One region of the Paenibacillus sp. FSL R10-2734 genome, then DNA from elsewhere that is predicted to be linked to it. Evidence: riboswitches for the same ligand, from Rfam matches in the RefSeq annotation. Region 1 holds a riboswitch; the other holds the start of a gene.
The links. Region 1 has a riboswitch for glycine ahead of NSS67_RS03110 (amino acid permease). Riboswitches for the same ligand answer to the same signal wherever they lie in the genome.

Region 1 (3,614 bases):
AACCCGGAGAAGCACCTTTAAGTCTTTAACCGAAACATTGCCTCTCTGCTTGAGTTCCGCCAAAATAATTTGTTGTCGTTCCGTTGCTAACATATCTCGTCCCCATTTACTGATTTTTTGCGTTATTTTGCCGTTATTTACGCTTCAAGCTTAACAAAAAGCGCATCAACCGTAAAGGGTTCTACTTACTTAACCTTGATTACTTTTTACCTTTTTGCTTCTAATCGAATATAGGATGAATAATAAAACAAACCATAACGGAGTAAACAATAAAGCCGGACGTGTCTCTCCAGCGAATAGCATGATGACCAGTATCCCCGCGAACAAGGTTAAGACAGCATAATTAATACCCGGGGTGAAAGGTGCTTTGAACTTGGATGTAGCCTGTAAGTCTGGCCGAGTTTTCTTATACTTAATATGGCAGATGAGAACAATGCCCCACACCCATATAAAACAAATAGCGCTGATCGTTGTCACGATTCCAAAAGCCTGCTCCGGAATAAGTTTACTCAAAAGAGCCCCTACAGATATGACAATTGTAGAAATGAATAACGAGTTGCTAGGTACATGGTTTTTGTTCAGTTTACCTAAATGAGGTGACGCCTGGTCGCTTCTACTCAAGTTATAGAGAATTCGGCTTGTCGAGAACATTCCACTATTACAAGCGGAAGCAGCTGAGGTTAATACGACAAAATTAATAATCCCTGCAGCGATCGGAATCCCTACTAAACTAAAGGTTTTTACAAAAGGACTCTCTGCCGGACTGAGCTCCGTCCAAGGGTTAATGCATAGCAGGACAAAAAGCGCACCGACATAGAAAAATAAAATCCGCAAAGGAATTTTATTAATCGCCGATGGGATGTTTTTTTCCGGATCCGCTGTTTCCGCTGCCGATACACCCACCAACTCCACACCGACATAAGCAAATACAACCATTTGAAAAGAAAATAAGAAGCCTGATATACCGTTCGGAAAAAAGCCCCCATGCTCCCACAGGTTTCGAATCGTCACCGATCCTGCATCCGTCTTGAACCCTATGATCAGTAAAATGACCCCAAGACCAATTAAGGCAAGAATCGTGATTACTTTAATCAAAGCAAACCAAAATTCGAGTTCTCCAAAACTCTTTACAGTTAATAGATTTAGACCTAACAACACGACAAGACAGGCGATAGCAGGAACCCACTGCGGGATATCAAACCAATACTGCACATATACGCCAACAGCAATGACATCAGCCATGGCCGTCATAATCCAGCAAAACCAATAGGTCCAACCGGTGATGAATGCGACCCGAGATCCAAGATAGTCTTCAGCGATATCGGTAAACGATTGATAGCCCGCTTTAGATAATAGGAGTTCTCCCAATGCTCTCATCACAAAAAACACAGCAATACCCACGATTAAATACGTGATCATGATGGATGGGCCTGCCTTCTCTATCGCCTTGCCTGATCCCAAGAATAATCCTGTACCAATGGTGCCGCCAATAGCGATAAGTTGAACATGCCGATTGGCTAGTTCTCTCTTTAATTCTGGTTGTGCCATTCCTAGTTCCCCCTTGTGAGTACAATAAATTGGAATAAAAAAAGAGAGATTGGATGTCATCCAATCTCCCAGATCGTAAGAATATCAAATAATATTTGCCCTACTGATGGCGATCAGCATGACAAATACATATTCAGTACTCTTCTGTCCTTTTGCCTGAGATTGTGAACCCTTCGGCGCCGCGGAATTTCCGCAGTCTCTCCAGAAGCTGCTCCTGCTAAAGTGTAATCCTTAGCCATCATAGCTCGTGAATTATGAAGTTGATAAAGCGGTAACGCAGTAAAGCTGTTCTGATATTCTAACATATTACTTGTGATATGAGTGTTAATCAGTGATAAATGTCTCTTTGCAGTCCTTGTAGAGTTAACTGGCACGTTATCATGGAGTTGGATCGATATAGCAATATGATCGCGCTCAGTATCATTACATGATGTATAATGTTACTTATTGTTTTACAACACTATTGGCATGGTATTACTGTTGTTATAACTATCTTTGAGGAGGAAGATTATGTTTACTTGTTACACTAAGCAAGACCGATTTGAGACCTACGTTCTAACCAATAAGGAAGGTACCATTTATATCGAAATAGTTCCCGAACGAGGCGCTATTATTAGTAAATATATGCATAATAATGAACCGATTTTTTATCTTGAACAAGAAACATTAGAGGATCCTTCGAAAAATATACGTGGTGGCAATCCTATTTTATTTCCTATTAGTAGTTACCTGGTTGATGAAACTTACTATTACAACGACACACCCTATCATTTAAAACAGCACGGCTTTGCGCGTAATCTAGCAGCTAAGGTAATCCATACTTTTGCTGATGAGCATAGTGCTTCAATCACGCTTGAGATGGTAGATAATGAAGATACCTATGAAAGATACCCTTTTCATTTCAAATTGATTATGCAATATACACTTACCAAGAGTGGGCTAAGTATACAGGCTACCATTCATAATGATGATTATAAAGTAATGCCCTTCTATTTGGGATACCACCCTTATTTCTATGTAGAAAATAAAGACCGTCTCGAAATAAATATTCCTTCGTCTAATTACGATGAAATGGTACCCAATAGTATAGTGCAAAATAAATTAAACTTTAATCAACCTGAATCTACTGCCATTTATGAGCAACTACAATCTAACCAATGTGAAATGATCGATCATGCAAGACAACTGAAAGTGACAATCACCTCAGAAGATGTATATCAGTATATGGTGCTTTGGGCGTTACAAGGAAAACCCTTCGTGTGCATTGAGCCTTGGATGGCTCCTGTAAATGGTATGAACGTTGGAAAAGGCATCCAGCTTGTTGAAGCTAGCCAAGCACATACATCCACCATCCAAATAACGACAGAGTCATTGTCTTAACTATTATTAAAACGTCGATTGAAGCTCCTTTCTTCTTCAAAAATCAAATAGCCACTGAAACTTAAAGTCTCAGTGGCTTAAATCTTTACTATCACATAAGTCACAAGGGTTATGCCGTAACACTAGGTCAGTATACCTCGAACTCATAGATTCTTGCAGCTTGGTTTGTCGTTTGTGTAGGCGTCGTTACGAATGTGAAGTAGAGCATCATACGGTGTATATATGTGAGATTATTTATATTGCATGGCGCTTGTAGGATGTTAAACTTATAAATTACGGTAAATTCATAATACTTCACAATATTTCTAAAAAAAAAGTAGTATCGAGTCGATAATTATCTTAATATAGGCTTGAAAGGATTTCACCGACTAACCCAGACGGTAGAGCCTAAGTCTAATTAGGAGGAATATTTGTGAAAAAGAAATGCTTTGCTTTAATTTTGGTTTTATTAATGTGTACCTCTGGGATTACGGTTTATGCAGAAACGAAGACATCTTCAGATTTTACTGATCTAAAGGATTTAGATGCGGCAACGAAAGCCAAGTTTGATGCATTGATTTTAGCAGGAATTTTTAATGGGGTAAGTGATACTACATTTGGTTTAAAAGACGAAATGAATAGAGCACAATTCGCCAAAGTTGCTGCTTTGATTACCGGCATTGAAGTTAATAAAGACTTAAAAACGT
Region 2 (3,614 bases), 490 kb from region 1:
AACGGCGGCTTCGGATAAAGCTGTTGCGCCATCATACATACTAGCATTGGCTACTTTCATACCGGTTAGTTCACAAATATAAGATTGGAATTCGAAAATCGCTTGCAGTTCGCCTTGGCTGATCTCCGGTTGATAAGGGGTGTAGGCTGTGTAGAATTCAGAGCGGGAAATGACATGGTTGATCACCACTGGGATGTGATGGTCGTATAATCCGGCACCGAGGAAGCTGGCATGCGAATCAAAGTCGGCATTTCGGTCAGCCAGACCTTTCATGTGGCGCAGCAAGGCGTATTCATCGAGTGCTTCAGACATGGGCATAGTGCCTTGATAACGAACTGCTTCAGGAATATCGGAGAACAGCTCATCTATGGACTGAATCCCGACGGCTTCCATCATCTCTATGCGGTCCTGTGCTGTCATGGGCAGATAACGGTGCTTCATTGAGGTTTCACTCCTTGGCTTTTTTTATAAAAAGGGGCCTTAATCACGACAGCCTTAAGCTGCTTGCCGCGTATCTCTACGAAAACCTCAGTACCTATTTCAGTGTAAGCTGTATCAAGCAATGCCAATCCCAGGTTACGCTTTAGTGTTGGAGATTGTGTTCCGGTTGTGACCTCTCCGATTTTAACGCCGTTTACATAGACTGGGTAATGGGAGCGCGGAATGCCTCGATCAATCATTTCAAGGCCGACAAGGCGGCGGGGAAGACCGGCCTCCTTTTGTTGTATCAACGCATCACGTCCGATAAAATCTGCTTTGTCCAGCTTCACGAAGAATTGAACTCCTGCTTCAAGGGGAGTGATTTCAGCTGACAGCTCCTGACCATACAGCGGTAATTTTGCTTCAAAACGCAGTGTATCACGTGCGCCAAGTCCAGCAGGCGTTAATCCGTGAGGAGAGCCAGCTGCGAGTAGGCCGTTCCATAACGTTGCTGCCCCATCCAGTGGAGCGTAGATTTCAAAGCCATCTTCGCCGGTGTAACCCGTACGCGAGATCAATACTTCTACGCCGCATACGGTTGCGCGTTCGATGAAGTGGAAAGGCTTTAGTGCCGAAATCGGGGCATCAGTAACTTCTGCGAGTATGGTCTCTGCCAACGGACCTTGCAAGGCGAGTAATAGCGTCTCATCAGAGACATTCGTGAGTGTGACTTCACCGAATTCAGGGGTCAGATGCTCCTGAAGCCACTGGAAGTCCTTATCGATGTTGGAGGCATTTACGACGAGCATATAACGTCCTTCACTTAAGCGATACACGAGCAGATCGTCGACAACACCGCCGTTTGGATAGCAGAGCAGCGTATATTGTGCCGCACCATCGGTGAGGCGGGTAACATCGTTCGTCGTCATTTTTTGCAAAAAGGCTTCTGCACCGCTTCCAATCACCATGAATTCACCCATATGCGATACATCGAACAGTCCAGCCTGCTGGCGAACGGCTTCATGCTCTTTCACGATACCTGTAAACTGTACCGGCAGCTCCCAGCCGCCGAAATCAATGCACCTGGACTCTGCATAAGCGGAATAGAGATCATAAAAAGGCGTTCTTTTCAAAGCATCCATGTCGTCACTCCCCTTGATCTAATTACATACGAAAAAAGGACAGGCAGAAGCAATCATGCATAAATGCACTAATCGCTTTCTGCTCTGTCCTTTGTACCTGAGAGTTACCCTGCCGTAACTAACCTGCAAGTTTCCCCGTTGGTGACCTGACGCACCTAGTCTTGCGTCTGATGCTCTCCAGAGATACGTCCGACAAAGGTCCTTTTGCCTGAGAGATTCACCCTGTTAGGGCTTACTCCTTCGGCGCCGTCTTCAAGTGAGACAGTCTCTCCCTATGCCATCATCCGCAACTGTATTTGTTTCTTATGTCTCCATTAAACGGGTATAGAGAGGCGCTGTCAACAAGAAAAAGTCAAAAAAATGACAAATTTATTTTTCCTGTTAGTAATATTGACATTGTGAGTCTTGATCACTTAGGCTATAACTAAATTTAGAACTCCAATTTGGAAATGAGGCGGCTAGAATGAGTGAAGTTTTAGATAACCTTCTTTACAGCGAAGAACATGAGTGGGCACAGCAAGTGGAAGGACGCGTAGTACGTGTTGGGATTACGGATCATGCTCAGCATTTGTTAGGCGATATCGTATTTGTGGAATTTCCAGAAGTAGGCTCGGCCATTTCAGCTGGCGACAGCGTTGGTAGTATCGAATCCGTTAAGACTGTATCGGAATTGTATTCACCCGTCTCTGGGAAGGTTACCAAGATTAATGATGGTTTAGAAGCAAGTCCAGAGCTAATCAACGATAAGCCGTATGGCGAGGGTTGGATTTTTGAAATCGAGGTTGACGGAGAGTATGCTGATGCTGTAAAAGGTCTGCTTGATGCGGCTGGTTATAGAGCTTTAGTAGGAGAATAATTGGGATCTTTCCTTGTATATTGATTACATCGATTGTGATATTTGTAGCAGCAAGTTTCTGATTTTGGGGACTTGCTGTTTGGTGTTTCTTGTGAAGAAAGTAGCGGGGATTTTTGCGTTGATTCTCACAGACGGTTCGGAAGTCCGGAGGTTTTCTTGGAATCCAGTCTATAGGGTATGCAATTAGGGAAAATCTCCCTCATTTTTGGTGAATATAGCGTAAAACTAAGGGTTTTAGGGAATTCCTCCCTGAAAATACTGTTCAACCGCTATTTTTGACTAAATAGGGTTTTAATCAGGGAGGAATTCCCTAATTACGCGCCTGGGTACGATAATGAGCACATAATTAGGGAGGTTTTCCGTAATTAGTAGGGGCGTACTCGTCTTGGTAATGTTACTTAGCAGATTGGCTCCCGCACAGGCACTAGCTAACGGACGTAGCTCTGGGTACAGCTATATTTACTCTACATCCTGAAGCTGCCGTAACACAATGATCTCTACACGGCGGTTCTTTTGCTGACCTGCTGCCGTTGTATTATTCGCAGTCGGCCGGGTATCAGCGTAACCTGCATATTGAAAATTGTCGGGGGTCATTCCTTCACGATCTAAGAAAAACCGCAGTACAGACAGTGCACGAGCACCAGACAGCTCCCAGTTGTCGTTAAAGTGAGAAGCCGAAGATACTGGCGTATTGTCGGTATGTCCTTCAATACTGATCTTTGCACCGATATCGCTGAATAAGCCAGATAACTGTTGAAGAGCAGGAAGTGCTGGAGATTTTAGGTCTGCCTTACCTATATCGAAGAGAAAACGGTCACTGAGTGTGATTTCTATCCCCTGCGGTTTGTCGGCAACAAATATTTGTTCTCCGAGATTATTTTGTTCTACATAGTTGGTGATCACACCCATTAATTCGGCAAGCTTTGTCTCTTGTTCTCGAAAAGCCAGCTCCCGTGCCGAAGGGGTTTCATTAACGGTTTTATCGTCTGTATTAGGGCTTGGTTCAGCTGCTGTATTTGAGTTATTAATTGTACTTTCCGGTTTACTCACAGATGTCTTTCCAGCATCTAAAATGCCGTCCCCACCCTCAAGGACAGTGCTGCCAGACTTGAAGGTCTCGGATAACGAGCCTGTCACAATATTATATTTGTCAGTGTCCAAGCTGCTCATCGCATACAATATAACGAAAAATATAA

Region 2: it holds a riboswitch for glycine, as region 1 does, so the genes downstream of both, gcvT (glycine cleavage system aminomethyltransferase GcvT) here and NSS67_RS03110 (amino acid permease) in region 1, are expected to answer to the same signal.

Annotation. Positions count from the first base shown of each region.
Region 1 is NZ_CP150170.1:664,469-668,082, reverse strand. Features, by position in the region: gene NSS67_RS03115 (DeoR/GlpR family DNA-binding transcription regulator) at 1-93, opposite strand, end outside; gene NSS67_RS03110 (amino acid permease) at 190-1,548, opposite strand; glycine riboswitch at 1,683-1,763, opposite strand; gene NSS67_RS03105 (hypothetical protein) at 2,059-2,928, shown strand; gene NSS67_RS03100 (S-layer homology domain-containing protein) at 3,341-3,614, shown strand, end outside.
Region 2 is NZ_CP150170.1:1,152,348-1,155,961, forward strand. Features, by position in the region: gene gcvPA (aminomethyl-transferring glycine dehydrogenase subunit GcvPA) at 1-441, opposite strand, end outside; gene gcvT (glycine cleavage system aminomethyltransferase GcvT) at 438-1,562, opposite strand; glycine riboswitch at 1,749-1,846, opposite strand; gene gcvH (glycine cleavage system protein GcvH) at 2,026-2,418, shown strand; gene NSS67_RS05180 (flagellar motor protein MotB) at 2,878-3,614, opposite strand, start outside.